DNA from 2 places in the Neobacillus oceani genome. Region 2 is predicted to be linked to the other one. Evidence: riboswitches for the same ligand, from Rfam matches in the RefSeq annotation. Region 2 holds a riboswitch; the other holds the start of a gene.

Region 1 (6,959 bases), 2.2 Mb from region 2:
ATAGCACATAAATTCGAATTTTGTACTTCAATACTGAACCAGTTAATATTTGCTGTTCGGTCCTTAAATCCTCTTTAAACGCCCGAATGACCGGCTACACACTGCCGTTCGGGCATTAAGTCATTGTTTAGTGCCCGAATGACCAGCTGCCCATTGCTGTTCGGTCGTTAAATCCTCTTTTAACGCCCGAATGACCGTCCCACACTGCTGTTCGGGCATTAAGTCATCGTTTAATGCATGAAAGACCTGTTTCCAGCTTGACTAAAATGGCTCATCGTCTGTTCCACTGAACCTGTAAACTTAAATCTCCCTTTTAAGGGAAAATCATATATATACCGTCTATAAAAATGATATTATCAGAATATTACGTATTCTAAAAAAAGGGGAGTTTACGATGAGTGTGATTACCCGTAAGGATGTGCCGGTGGAGGAAACGTGGGATTTGACGCCGATTTTTGCATCGGATGAGGACTGGGAAAAGGCGTACATTCAGGTTGGGGAAGATTTGGATGGGATGCTTCAACGCAATATTGCACTGGCTAATGCGAAAGCCACCCTGGATTTGCTTGAACAATTCGACCGCTTAATGGAAAGGTTCAGCAGGGTATCAAGCTACGCTTTTTACAAATACTCCGAGGATGGGACCGATTCGGAGAACCAGCGCAGGCTTGGGCGTTCGCAGTCTCTTGGAAAAAAATCGTACAGCCTCAGTACGGTGGTCGTGAACCAATTTTTGCAACTTCCGAAAGATACCCTGCAAACCTACAAAGAAGAGGAAAGCGGCCTGCACACGTATGACCGGTTCCTCGAGAAAATCGATAACCTGCGCGACCACTCTCTAAAGCCGGAAATGGAAAGTTTGCTGTCATCCCTTGGACGCACCTTGAATGCACCGAACTCTACTTATTTAACGATTACTGCGTCAGACTTGAAGTTCGAGCCGGTGAAGGACAAGGATGGAAAAGAAGTACCGGTTTCACTTTTCATGTACATGACCCAGGTCGAAACGTCCCCGGATACAGTGCTGCGCAGGAATGCGTACCAGTCGCTGTTTAATGGTTTGAAGAACTATCAGCATGGCCTCGCCCAAACGCTGAAGAACGAAATACATAAAAATGTGGCGATTGCGAAACTGCGCCAGTATCCAACGACGATGGATTTTCTGCTTCACTATGACTCGCCGGCGGACAACAACTTTTATTCAGGGGATGGCATTCCCCGAGGCTATTTTGAGGATGTGCTCGATACGTTCCAGCAGGAACTTGCCCCGCATATGCAAAGGTATGCGCGCCTAAGGAAACGTCAGCTTGGCCTCGACAAATTGCTTTTCTCGGATGTTAAAGCACCGCTTGACCCTGATTTTGATCCGCCCATCAGCTACGAAGAGGCAGGGGAAATCATCGTTGAAGCCGTTGGGGTGCTCGGACCTGAATACCAGGAACAAATGCGGAAGGTTTTCACGGACCGCTGGGTATACCGGGGCGATAACGTCGGGCGGAGGATGATCGCATTCGGAGGCGGCGTCCATGGTGTGCATGGCTATTCATTTTACCCATGGGGAGGCAATCTGTTCGATGTGATTCTCCTCGGCCATGAGCTCGGACACGCCATTCATCTCACGCTTGCCGCTCAAAACCAGAAGTTCATTAACAATGGCGGGTCTCTGTTATTCGTCGAGGCGCCGTCCACCTTGGTCGAACATTTAATTGTCCAGTACCTTCGTGAAAAACGTGATGACCCGAGGCTGCACCGCTGGCTGAATATGTACTTGATGATGAGCTACCACCATAATTGCGTTACCCATATTCTAGAAGCCGAATTGTTGAGAAGGCTGTATAAAATGGCAGACCAGGAGATTCCGTTGACGACAAGTGTCATCAGCGACACGAAAGGCGCGATTTTATCGGAGTTCTGGGGAGACACCGTCGAAATCGATGAAGGCGCGAAACTGACGTGGATGCGCCAGCCGCATTATTATATGGGCCTTTATCCGTTCACCTACTCGATTGGCACATCCGCTTCCACTGTCGTAGCAAACCGGATCAAGGAGGAAGGGGTTTCCGTCGGCGAGCAGTGGACAGAGGTCCTTAAGCGTGGAGGAACATTGGGCGGCTTCGACCTGTACAAGATGGCCGGGCTCAACATGAGCACAACTGACGTCATCAAACAGGCCATCGCCCATATTGGTACGATTGTGGATGAGCTGGAAAAGAGCTTTTAAGTTTTTTTGAAAAAATGAGAAGTGGCTGAACCGAAAAATGCTTCCCTGCCCAGCTACATTTAGTTGCACGTTGAAACATTGGTTGAAACGGATTTTGAAGGAAAAAATAACAGGGAAAGCTGGTCACTTCTATCTAACAAAAAAGTTTAACACTTGACAGTATTATTTTAGTAAACTATTATGAGAATAATCTTAAAAAAATGAATATTTTCCTTATTAAGAGCAGGGGAGGAATCTGGTCCAGAGATCCTGCAGCAACCATCACTCAAATTATATTTCAGTGATAAGGTGCTAAGTCCAGCAAGCATTTTAGCTTGGAAGATAAGGGAGGGTGTAGACTCTATAGACTCTGTTTATAAAACCTCTTCCTTAATGGAAGGGGTTTTTTTGGTATATATAAGGACTTGGCAACAGATGGAACGCCTAAAGTCATTGTCCAATTAATTATATCCATATCAGCTTCTTAGAAAAAACCATACATTCACACGCCTTTATATCCTAGTTATGCTATTGGAAAAATAGGGATAATAAGTAGGAGGAATCAAAGATGCATAAACTCAAATGTTAAAAAGTGTAAATTAGCACCCTGACCATTTAACAACCTATTTTATTTTTACCAAGAGGCTAATAGAGGACCCATCTGTAACGAAAAAACCCGAACATTTAGGAGCCTCAGGGTAATTTACCATGAAGTATCAAGTAAGAAAGAGCGTGTTGCAAAGCTCAATTATTTTTGAAAGAGGGATGAAAATGAAACAAGCTGAACTGGCATCGTCAACCAACAGCGCACCGGATCAGAAAACAATTAGAAAAGTCGTGATATCGGGTGCGATTGGCAACTTTATCGAATGGTATGATTTAGCAATCTATTCTTATGCAGCAATCGGCATATCCTTGGTCTTATTCTCGGAAGCTGGGGAATACGCTCTCATTTATTCGTTGCTTGCCTTTGGTTTCACATATCTCCTGCGCCCAATAAGTGGTGTCATCATGGGGGCAATTGGTGACAGGATAGGCCGTAAAAAACTCCTTGTATTAACGATTTCCATGATGGCGATAGGGACGCTTTGTATTGGACTGATCCCCTCATACGCTGCCATTGGAATCGGCGCTCCGATTCTTTTGATGGCGTGCAGGGCTGTGCAAGGAATCTCTGCAGGTGGAGAATTTGTCGGCGCCGCGGCCTATGTTTATGAGTTTTCTAATAGGAAAAATAAAGTCTTTTTAATGGGTTTGATTCAGTTAGGCACCTGCTTATGCTATCCAGCTGCGGCGTTTGCTGCCTACGGGCTTGGAGTATGGTTAGGTGGTGATGCGTTTAACGAATGGGGATGGCGACTATTATTTATTTCAGCTGCGCCGCTCGGGCTTATTGCGCTATTTATACGATCTGGATTAGACGAATCACCAGTGTTCAAAAAACTACAGGAAAATGGAGAAATCTCGGCATCACCTTTTAAGGATAGTTTGAAATATGATCCTAAACGCTTAATTCTTACATCAATCTATGTCTTAGGTTACAATGCAGCCGCTGTAATGGTGCTTTTATATATGCCAATATACCTTGTGAATGTAAGTGGATTCGCACCAACAGAAGCGAACCTCACAATGGGAATTACGGGGCTCATATTTGGATTGTCTGTACCTGTCTACGCCTGGATTGTCGGTCGAAACCCTGATTATATACCAGCATTTCGCATCGCAAGTTGTGCTGTATTCGCTGTATTCGTTGTTTTTGCCTATTGGTTGTTTACCGTCCCTGGAGGTATGATTTTTGGAATCGTAATACTCGGTTTGATTGTAGGGTTCCATTACGCACTAGCTCCATTTACCGTAGTCGATGTTTTCCCGGCGGCACATCGCTTTACTTCGGGGGCTATCGCTTACAACGTTCCTGTCGCTATAGGAGGTGCACTATTCCCAGTGTTGTTCTCTTCATTTTCCAATATCGGGGCTCTTGTTCCACCTATCTTTGTAGCGCTTGTCAACGTGGTTGCCTGTATATCCGCGATTGGGTTAGCGCGTATAACGAAGGAGCGCGATTCGACGGGGTATGTGCCGAGTACATCATATAATTCATTTTCGAAGGAGATGAGTAAGTCATGACTAAGCCCCTTTCATTTTCTGCATTTCTTATGAATACAGCCAATCACAATTTACATGGATTGTGGCGCGAGGACGAGGGTCGCCAGAGGGATTTCAATGATATAGATCTCTGGATATCATTGGCAAAGCGACTTGACGAAGGTGGCTTTGATTCTATTTTTTTCGCGGATGTGGTTGGATTATATGGAAATCATCGTGGTGGATGGAAATATCATGTAGAAAAAGGGTTGCAAATACCGAGCAATGACCCAATGGTGCTATTATCAGCTTTGGCCGTTCACACAAAGAATCTCGGATTAGCTTTTACGGCCTCTCCACTACAAGAACATCCGTATAATTTTGCACGGCGTGTATCGACGCTTGATCATATTTCAAAAGGCAGGATTGCATGGAACATGACGACAGGATTTTTGGATAATGCTTTTCGAAACTTCGGCTATGATGGTATGGTTGAGCACGATGAACGCTACAAATGGTTGGATGAATATACCGATGTGTTATATAAGCTCTGGGAAGGCTCGTGGGATGAAGGAGCACTCTTGAAGGATAAAGAAAGTGGAATCTATGCTGATTCAGATAAAGTACATAAAATAAATCATGTTGGTGAGCGCTATAAGGTAGAGGGACCTCACCTTGTTGCACCATCACCGCAACGGACGCCGGTACTTTTCCAAGCTGGATCATCACCGACTGGGCGCGACTTTGCGGCTCGAAATGCGGAAGGGGTTTTCATCAAAGCACCGAATCCGGAAATTGCTCGTAAGCAGATTGAAGAAACCCGGCGAATTGCAATTCAACATGGAAGAGATGGAAAGGACCTTCAGTTTTATCAAGGTTTATCCTTTGTTATAGGGGACACTGAAGAAGAAGCGCAGCGTAAAGCAATCGAACTCGAAAATAAGGTAGATTTGGAAATGATGGTTGCACATATGGCAGGTGCGGCAGGGATAGATTTAGGGAATGTCAGCATGGATACCCCGCTTGATGATGTAGATTCACAGGGAATGAGTACTTTCTTTAATTGGGTGAAGCAAAATACACCAAAACGAACTCCTACAGTAGAAGATTTGGCCAGATACCATGTCCGAACGATTAGAGTGGTGGGAACTCCAGAATCAATTGCTGACAAACTTGAACAGTGGCAGAAGGCGGGAGTTGATGGAATTAATGTGATTAGTTCAACGATTCCAGGTTCGTATGAAGAATTCATTGATTATTTAATGCCTGTACTTCGCCAACGTGGATTAGCTCGTAATCCGGATGAAGAGCAAACTACTTACAGAAATAAGCTTTTTGGAGAGGACCGTTTAAATAAACGTCACCCAGCCTCACGATATAGAGGTGCTTTTGCTTCTAAAAACTTAGTTTAGGATGCCTATTCGTTTTCGATGTCTGCCACACCTGGAATTTAGTGAAAAAATGTTAAAGGCTAGACTGGATGAAACAATCATCCGGTCTAGCTTTTTATAGGAGTACTGACAGTGTGGCAGAGCTTTTGTCATAACATATACATGGTGCGATTCCTGTCTAAAGACTAGGGGTAAGCCTTTTTAGTGCTTGGATTAAAATAATTCCCGCCTAATAATGCAAGAAGACTTTAATTCAGCTTGTAGTTCTACGAGGGTTATTCAATTAATCCAAAAAAAGTTTCGCCCTTAGGATATCCAAGGCCCGCTCGACTTCCTCCAGGTCTTCGTTCGTAGCATGCTGTATCCGCTCTTGGAAGTGTGCTTCAATCGTTGCAAAAGCATCATTCATCATGGCTTCGCCTTCTTTGGAGAGACGGATGAATTGTTTTCTCCTATCTACACTATCATGAATCTTTTCAATTAAGTTTTTTTCGGTTAATTTTTTCAGCTCTCGGCTCGTGTTTGGCATAGACATGTTCTGGCAGTCATTGATTTCACTTGGGGTAACCGGCTGGCTGACGGCGATATATTCGAGAATGTTATATTGAATTTGGGAAATCGAATCGGGTTTCACATTTTTTGTCAGTTCATTCTTAACCCGATGAACGGAACTTGTAAAGGATACAACCTTTTGGAAAAGAACCCTTTTGTCCACTGTCCTCACCTCTCATAAAAGATAACAAATTTGTTATCTAAAAACAACTATCATTTGATAATTAAATCCCTTGGTGCTATTATTTAGTTATCTAATGATAATTAAAGGGGCGCTGTCATTTGAACATGTTAATCATCTTTACTTACCCCAATCATAACAGCTTGAATTATTCCTTTTTGCAAAAAGTCCTTAAAGGCAGCAAGGAAAATGCAAACATTAAGGAAATTCAAGTCCTCGATTTATACGAGGAGGGCTTCAACCCTCTTCTCGTGTTTAACGAGCAAAAGCGGAGACGTGATATGCACAAGGATCCTGGAATGGAAAAATACAGGCAGCAGCTGGCCTGGGCGGACAAAATTGTCTTCATCTATCCGATTTGGTGGGGAAGGCCGCCCGCTATGCTTCTTGGCTACATTGACCAAATATTTGCGTCTAATTTCGCCTATAAAGATAAAAAAGGCTATTTTCCAGAAGGGCTGCTGAAAGGGAAGTCGGTGGTGTGCGTGTCGACCATGAAGGGACCCGCCTACTATCCACTTCTCTGGCTAAACAACGCTCATAAAACCCT
Region 2 (6,959 bases):
GGACGCTGATGAAGCGGGTGAAAAGCTGAGGAGGCAATTCCGCAGGGAGTATCCGGAGGCGGAGCATCTCTATATTGACAAGATGTACAAAGAGGTCGCGACAGCACCATACCATCACCTTGCCATGGTGCTTTTGGCCGCAAACATTGATGTTCATGCCGAATTTTTGGAGATGGGCCGGAACGCGCAATGAAGGAATGGACAAGCGAAGAAGCTTCCGCCTTTCTTCAAGGCGCGAAAACAGGGCTGCTCTACTTTTATACGCCTCTGTGCGGAACCTGCCAGGTAGCTTCGAAAATGCTTGAAGTTGTCGCTGCAATGAATCGCCAGATGGAAATTGGCAAAATCAATCTCAATTATGCTCCCGAATTCGCGGAGACTTTTGCGATAGAAAGTGTCCCTTGCCTTGTGTTTATCAAGGAAGGGCAAGCAATCGATTCCATTTATGCGTTTCGATCTGTACCGTACCTGCTGGAAAAAATACAAACTGTTTTACGATAAGCGGATGCCGGAGTGCATCCGTTTTTAAATTTTCGAGGGCCACAGGCAGTGAGATGAGTCCCGAAAACTATGTAATCGGGACACAGACCAGGTTTTAGAAGCGCTAAGAGTCCCGAAAACCAGGGAATCGGGACACAAAACCGGTTTTAGAAGCGCTATGAGTCCCGAAAACCAAGGAATTAGGACACAAATCAGGTTTTAGGTCCAAGATGAGTCCCGAAAACCCCAAAGCCCAACCACCTTCTGCCATCGACAACGGCACTTTCTTGGAGAAATCAACAGCCATATCCCCACTTAACCTTACGAATGAGCACGCAACTTGAGAACACTCCATATCCAACCTGCCAGCCCTCTTATGGCAACTGCTTTCGCCACCCCCCTCAAAATTCGAACAAATTTCAAAAAAATAGGCATGTACCAGTAAGTTCCCTAGTTTACAAAATGTTCCTGACCGATTATGATACTTAGGGAGGCGAAATAAATACGCTTTCCAAGAAGGGAATTATGGTTCGGGCTATGCCCGTACATCTGCAAAGGGCGGATCATGATGGCATTTTACAAAGGGTGGGCCCAACAGTTTAACGCCTATAACTACAATATTAAACTGAGTATGGCTGCCAATATCATTACCCAGATTGGAATTGGCATTTTCATTGTTATTTATAATTTTTATGTTCGCGAATTGGGTTATTCGGAATCCGTGAACGGGCAGATTATTTCAATGGCATCACTAGCTACGGCGATGGTCCTTGTACCCGCAGGAATCATTGGCGACAAATTCGGCAGGAAAAGGGTTATTTTCACGGGCATTCTCGTATCTGGAACCTTGCTCATCATGAGAGCATTGGCAGCGGATGAAACGATGCTTGTGTATTTGGCATTTGCTGCGGGCCTTTCGGGCGCATTCCTGCAAGTTTCGGGAATACCGTGGCTGGCTGAAAACTCTGACCCATCCCAGCGGGTCAACCTGTTTTCGCTCCACTTCGCTTTGATGACTGCGGCGAGTGTAATCGGGAACATGCTGGGCGGAATTTTGACCGATTTTTTCGGCCTTTTTTTCACCAGTCTTGAAAGCTTGAGGATCACTCTGTTGATCGGGGCCGCAATTTATTTGGGAGGAGCGATCCCGGCCTTTAAGTTCAGGACCCCCGCCAATCGTATGGAAAAATCGCAAACAGATGACGCCGGAAGGAAAAAAGCCGCGTTTAATTGGAGCGGTTTCAAAATCATTGCCCTTTTTGCAATCGCGCAAATGCTGATTGGATTTGGGGCGGGGCTCGTCATTCCGTACCTGAATCTTTATTTTGCGGGACGGTTTTCGGCTTCAACATCGACGACCGGATTCATCATTTCACTTGGCCAGGCGGCAACCGCTTTTGCTATGATTATCGGGCCCAAGGTCGTCAAGCGCGTCGGGGAGGTTAGGGCTGTCGTTATCCTGCAGTTGTTGTCGCTTCCATTCCTGCTTTTGACCGCCTACACGGAAAACTTGTGGCTAGCCGCGATTGGTTTCCTGTTCAGGCAGGCGCTCATGAATGCCGGGAACCCGATTCAAAGTTCGCTCATCATGTCACGTGTTGACGATTCTATGAAGGGATTGGCCAATTCGATCAACCAGACTGTTTTCAATTTAGGGTGGGCGTTTATGGGGCCGGTTTCAACCGGAATCGTAGTCAGGTACGGCGACTATTGGGGCTATGCATATGTCTTCACGATAACCGCAAGCCTTTACTTAATTAGTTCTGTTTACTTCTATCTTGTTTTCGGGAGGAAGGTTTTAAAAAACCAGGCTTCCCAGGTTCCAAAAGCTGCCGGAATGTGACATATTTCCCCGGAATTTTTGCATTACCTTTTAGCTTTGGCGGATTTTTTTGAAAAAAACACAAAAGAAGCCTGCTTATGAAGATTTTGTCGAACGAATAATGGAGGATTCCTACTTCCGGAAATGAATTAAGTAAGCAGGGGGGATTCACAATGATTGAGCAGATTCATCGGTTCTGTGCCAATTTTAATAAAAAGCCGCATATCCATTCTTTATTTGGCAGCAGCCAGACGGTTTATATACAAATTGGAGGTTCTCTTGTGGAGTTTGGGGACGGTAAGGCGATTGTTTCAAACGGTGAGATCCTAAGCAAACCCTTGCTTGCAAACATCACGGGAAGCCCTGAAGCTATCAGCGAACTGCTTTGCGGCACGAAAAGAATACGCGATCTGCTCAATCATCGGGCAATAAATATCGATGCGTCTTTCCGCACTGTGCTGAAGCTTGAATCGATCTTTCTTTTGGCAAAGGAAAATGAGTTTGAAAAAATTCCCTATTGACGGGAATTATGTATTAAGATAAACTTTCATTAAATCTTTGGCAAGATTCTAAAAATTTTATAATTCTTATCAAGAGAGGCGGAGGGAATGGCCCAATGATGCCCGGCAACCGGTGAAAGCACGGTGCCAATTCCAGCAGGGAGACTCCCTGTAAAGATAAGAGGAGATAGCCCCTCTTCTTATGGAGCGGGTTTTTATTTTTAGGGGATTGTAGATGATTTTCCATTGTGCAATCCTGCCTGATATTTCCGGCCCTAGTTCAAAAACTTCTTTATTGACACCTTAATTTCGCCATGATACGATAGCAATCGTGATTAATTGAATAGCTTAGCTACTCTTATCAAGAGAGGTGGAGGGATGTGCCCGATGAAGCCCGGCAACCGTCACAGGATGATTTCTGTGAAATGGTGCCAATTCACACAAAGCGTTCGCTTTGGGAGATGGGAGAAAGGATAAATGTTTATTATGCCTTTCTGCCCGGTTGCAGAAAGGCTTTTTACTTTTTTCGGAATGAATCCTTTTGTATATTCAAACGATAGGATTAGATAGAACAAGGCATGATTGCTGCCCTGCATGATGGGTAAATGGGTGTAAAGAAGGTGATTCGATGATTTCGATAAAAAATGTCAGAAAAAGCTTTCCTTCAAAACATGGGACACTGACAGCGGTTGATAATGTCAATCTCGATATACGCGAAGGGGAAATCTTCGGCGTTATCGGGTACAGCGGCGCCGGCAAAAGTACGTTGATCCGGATGCTGAACAGGCTAGAAAGCCCAACCGAAGGATCCATAACGATTGCAGGCCGTGAAATCTCGAAAATTTCGGGAAGAGAGCTTAGGAAGGCACGCCAGGAAATCTCAATGATTTTCCAGCATTTCAATCTTCTTTGGTCACGCACAGTCCGGGAAAACATCGCGTTTCCGCTTGAAATTGCCGGAATTTCGGGGCCGAAGCGCAAAAAGCGTGTCGATGAGCTAATTAAGCTTGTCGGCCTTGAGGGCAGGGAAAATGCGTACCCGTCACAATTAAGCGGCGGGCAAAAGCAGCGTGTCGGCATTGCTAGGGCGCTTGCGAATAACCCAAAGGTCTTGCTTTGCGACGAAGCGACATCCGCTCTCGATCCGCAGACGACGGATTCGATTCTTGACCTGTTGGTCGACATTAACAAGCGGCTCGGTTTGACGATTGTCCTGATTACCCACGAAATGCATGTTATCAGGAAAATCTGCCACCGCGTCGCCGTTATGGAGAGCGGAAGAATCGTTGAGCTCGGCCCGGTGCTGGATGTCTTTAAGAATCCACAGCAGCCAATAACGAAGCGATTCGTCCAGCAGGTAACGGAGCCTGAGGAAACAAAGGATGCGGTAGAGCATCTACTCGAACGCCTTCCATCCGGAAAGGTCATCCAGCTCACATTTGTCGGCGAGGCGACTGAACAGCCTCTTATCACAAACTTGATCAGGAAGTTTGATATAACGGCCAATATTTTGCAGGGAAAGATCTCACAAACGCAAAGCGGATCCTACGGTACTCTGTTCCTTCATCTTGATGGACCGGAAAGCGAACTCGGAAAGGCGCTGGAATATATTAATTCCCAGCAGGTAGGCGTGGAGGTGATTGCGAATGCTTGAAACCTATTTCCCGAATGTCGTCTGGGAAAATATGTGGGCGGCAACACGTGAAACGCTTTACATGACGAGCATATCCGTTGCAGTTACATTTGTCCTCGGCATCATCCTTGGATTGCTTCTCTTCCTTACTGGGAAGGGCAACCTTTGGGAAAATGCATTCATTAATAAAATCATTGCAGCTTTTGTGAATGTCTTCCGTTCAATTCCTTTCATCATCCTGATTGTCCTGCTCATCCCGTTCACGGTTTTCGTAGTCGGGTCCATGATAGGGGAAAATGCCGCATTGCCGGCACTCATTATCGGTTCGGCGCCGTTTTACGCGAGGATGGTTGAAATTGGGCTGCGTGAAATTGATAAAGGTGTCATCGAAGCGGCCAAATCAATGGGCGCGTCAACCTGGACGATTATTTGGAAAGTGCTATTGCCCGAATCAATGCCGGCGCTTGTTTCCGGAATTACCGTTACAGCGATCGCCCTTGTCAGCTACACGGCAATGGCCGGCGCGATTGGCGCTGGAGGACTTGGAAACCTTGCTTACCTTGAAGGCTTCCAGAGAAGCCGCAATGACGTAACAGTTATGGCAACTATCATCATCCTAATTATTGTTTTTATCATTCAATTAATCGGGGATACGATTACCCGTAAATTGGATAAAAGATAAATCCCTCAGTCCGCGCGGCTGATAGTTTACTTACAACAAAGGAGAAGAGAACATGAAAAAATGGCTTGGAACACTTTTAACATTCGCCCTTGTCCTCGTACTCGCTGCTTGCGGCAGCTCCGATGACAACAAAGCGGGAAGCGACAAAAAGGAAGACGACAACAAACTCGTTGTTGGCGCTACAAACGTACCGCATGCTGAGATTCTTGAAGAAGCGAAGCCGATTTTAAAAGAAAAAGGCATCGACCTTGAAATCAAAACATTTACGGACTATGTTCTTCCTAACAAAGCATTGGACGCAAAGGAACTTGATGCTAACTTCTTCCAGCACATTCCATATTTTGAAGCTCAAATCAAGGAAAATGGCTATGATTTTGCCAACGCTGGCGGAGTCCACATTGAGCCGATCGGCGTTTATTCCAAGAAATACAAGAGCCTTGATGATTTGCCAGATGGCGCGCACATTATTGTGAGCAGCTCTGTTCCTGACCATGGCCGCATCCTTTCCATGCTAGAAAGCAAAGGGCTAATCAAGCTGAAAGATGGCGTTAACAAAGTTGAAGCGACTGTTGAAGACATCGTTGAAAACCCTAAAAACCTTAAATTCGATGCGAAATACGAAGCAAAGCTTCTGCCGCAAATCTACAACCAAGGTGAAGGCGATGCAGTGCTCATCAACTCGAACTATGCAATTGACACAGGCCTGAACCCAATTGAAGATTCAATTGCCATTGAAGAATCTGATTCACCATACGTCAACATCATCGCTGTCAACAAAGGCGATGAAAACAGCGACAAAATCAAAACTCTTTTGGAAGTCCTGCACTCCAAGGAAATTCAGGACTTCATTCTTGAAAAGTACAAAGGCTCAGTCGTTCCGGTATCCGAATAATCGGCTTGCGGACCGGCTTTCCTTAGGAAAAATGTGATACTTCTAATTTGGTGGCCCCCATTCTAAATGGGGGCCGTTTTTTGTTTATCCTTGGATGGAAGCCTGCCGTCAATACGCATACTTCCCCGGCCATTTCTTCATACTAACGAGGACAATGAATCGTTAGGAGTGGAAGAAATGGAACATTTTCACGAGCCCAAAAATTCAACTGAAGAAGCATTATACGAATATAAAGCTGGCCTTGGCGTCTTTACGAAAAAAATGCCCGAAATAGCGCGCCTGTACAACGCGTTCACAGAGGAATGCTTTAAGGAAGGCGCCCTCTCCCAAAAGGACAAGCACCTGATTGCGCTTGGCGTTTCCCTTCACGCGCAGGATGAATATTGTATCATTTATCACCTGAAAGGCTGCCTTGACCAAGGGGCGTCCGAGGATGAAATTCTTGAAACAGTCGGCGTCACTGCGGCATTCGGCGGCGGCGCTGCCATGAGCCAAGGCGTCACCCTCGTCCAGGAAGCAATCGACGAACTCAACCAGCTGAAGCAGTAAAAAGATAATCCTTCCGTAATGGCAATTGGAAGAGACCTCAATCAACATCGGAGCTATGAAGACAGTTTTGAAGGAGTTTTGAGATTGATACTATCTTCATTCCTACCCCCAACAGGAACATTTTTCCACAAGTTCCTCCCTTTACCGTCCGGAAATTTGTTTTTATAAAATGTCCAAGGGTATACACTTAAAGTCGGAGAAATTCAATGCAAGAGTCAATGGCCATTTTACAAAAACCAAACGCAATGGGTAAACGAAAGGACGTTTTATTTGTGGAAAAGCTTAACATGAGGTATACATCCGAGATGGAGAAAGCGATGCAAGGATCTCATGGGGTTGGGTACGAGGAGTACAAGCTAAAGCATGACGTGCGGATGGAGGTTGAGCAGCGCCGCGAGAGG

Evidence for each region. Region 2 has a riboswitch for S-adenosylmethionine ahead of V1499_RS17580 (methionine ABC transporter ATP-binding protein). Riboswitches for the same ligand answer to the same signal wherever they lie in the genome.
Region 1: linked by a shared signal. The riboswitch ahead of V1499_RS06445 (MFS transporter) and the one ahead of V1499_RS17580 (methionine ABC transporter ATP-binding protein) in region 2 are both predicted to bind S-adenosylmethionine.

Annotation. Positions count from the first base shown of each region.
Region 1 covers NZ_CP143543.1:1,270,471-1,277,429, forward strand. Annotated here, with positions in the region: gene V1499_RS06440 (M3 family metallopeptidase) at 395-2,221, shown strand; SAM riboswitch class I at 2,432-2,549, shown strand; gene V1499_RS06445 (MFS transporter) at 2,909-4,327, shown strand; gene V1499_RS06450 (LLM class flavin-dependent oxidoreductase) at 4,324-5,697, shown strand; gene V1499_RS06455 (MarR family winged helix-turn-helix transcriptional regulator) at 5,960-6,391, opposite strand; gene V1499_RS06460 (NAD(P)H-dependent oxidoreductase) at 6,517-6,959, shown strand, end outside.
Region 2 covers NZ_CP143543.1:3,453,499-3,460,457, reverse strand. Annotated here, with positions in the region: gene V1499_RS17600 (toprim domain-containing protein) at 1-193, shown strand, start outside; gene V1499_RS17595 (thioredoxin family protein) at 190-501, shown strand; gene V1499_RS17590 (MFS transporter) at 1,049-2,323, shown strand; gene V1499_RS17585 (hypothetical protein) at 2,476-2,823, shown strand; SAM riboswitch class I at 2,887-2,986, shown strand; SAM riboswitch class I at 3,158-3,270, shown strand; gene V1499_RS17580 (methionine ABC transporter ATP-binding protein) at 3,431-4,456, shown strand; gene V1499_RS17575 (methionine ABC transporter permease) at 4,449-5,117, shown strand; gene V1499_RS17570 (MetQ/NlpA family ABC transporter substrate-binding protein) at 5,170-6,009, shown strand; gene V1499_RS17565 (carboxymuconolactone decarboxylase family protein) at 6,187-6,558, shown strand; gene V1499_RS17560 (hypothetical protein) at 6,765-6,959, shown strand, end outside.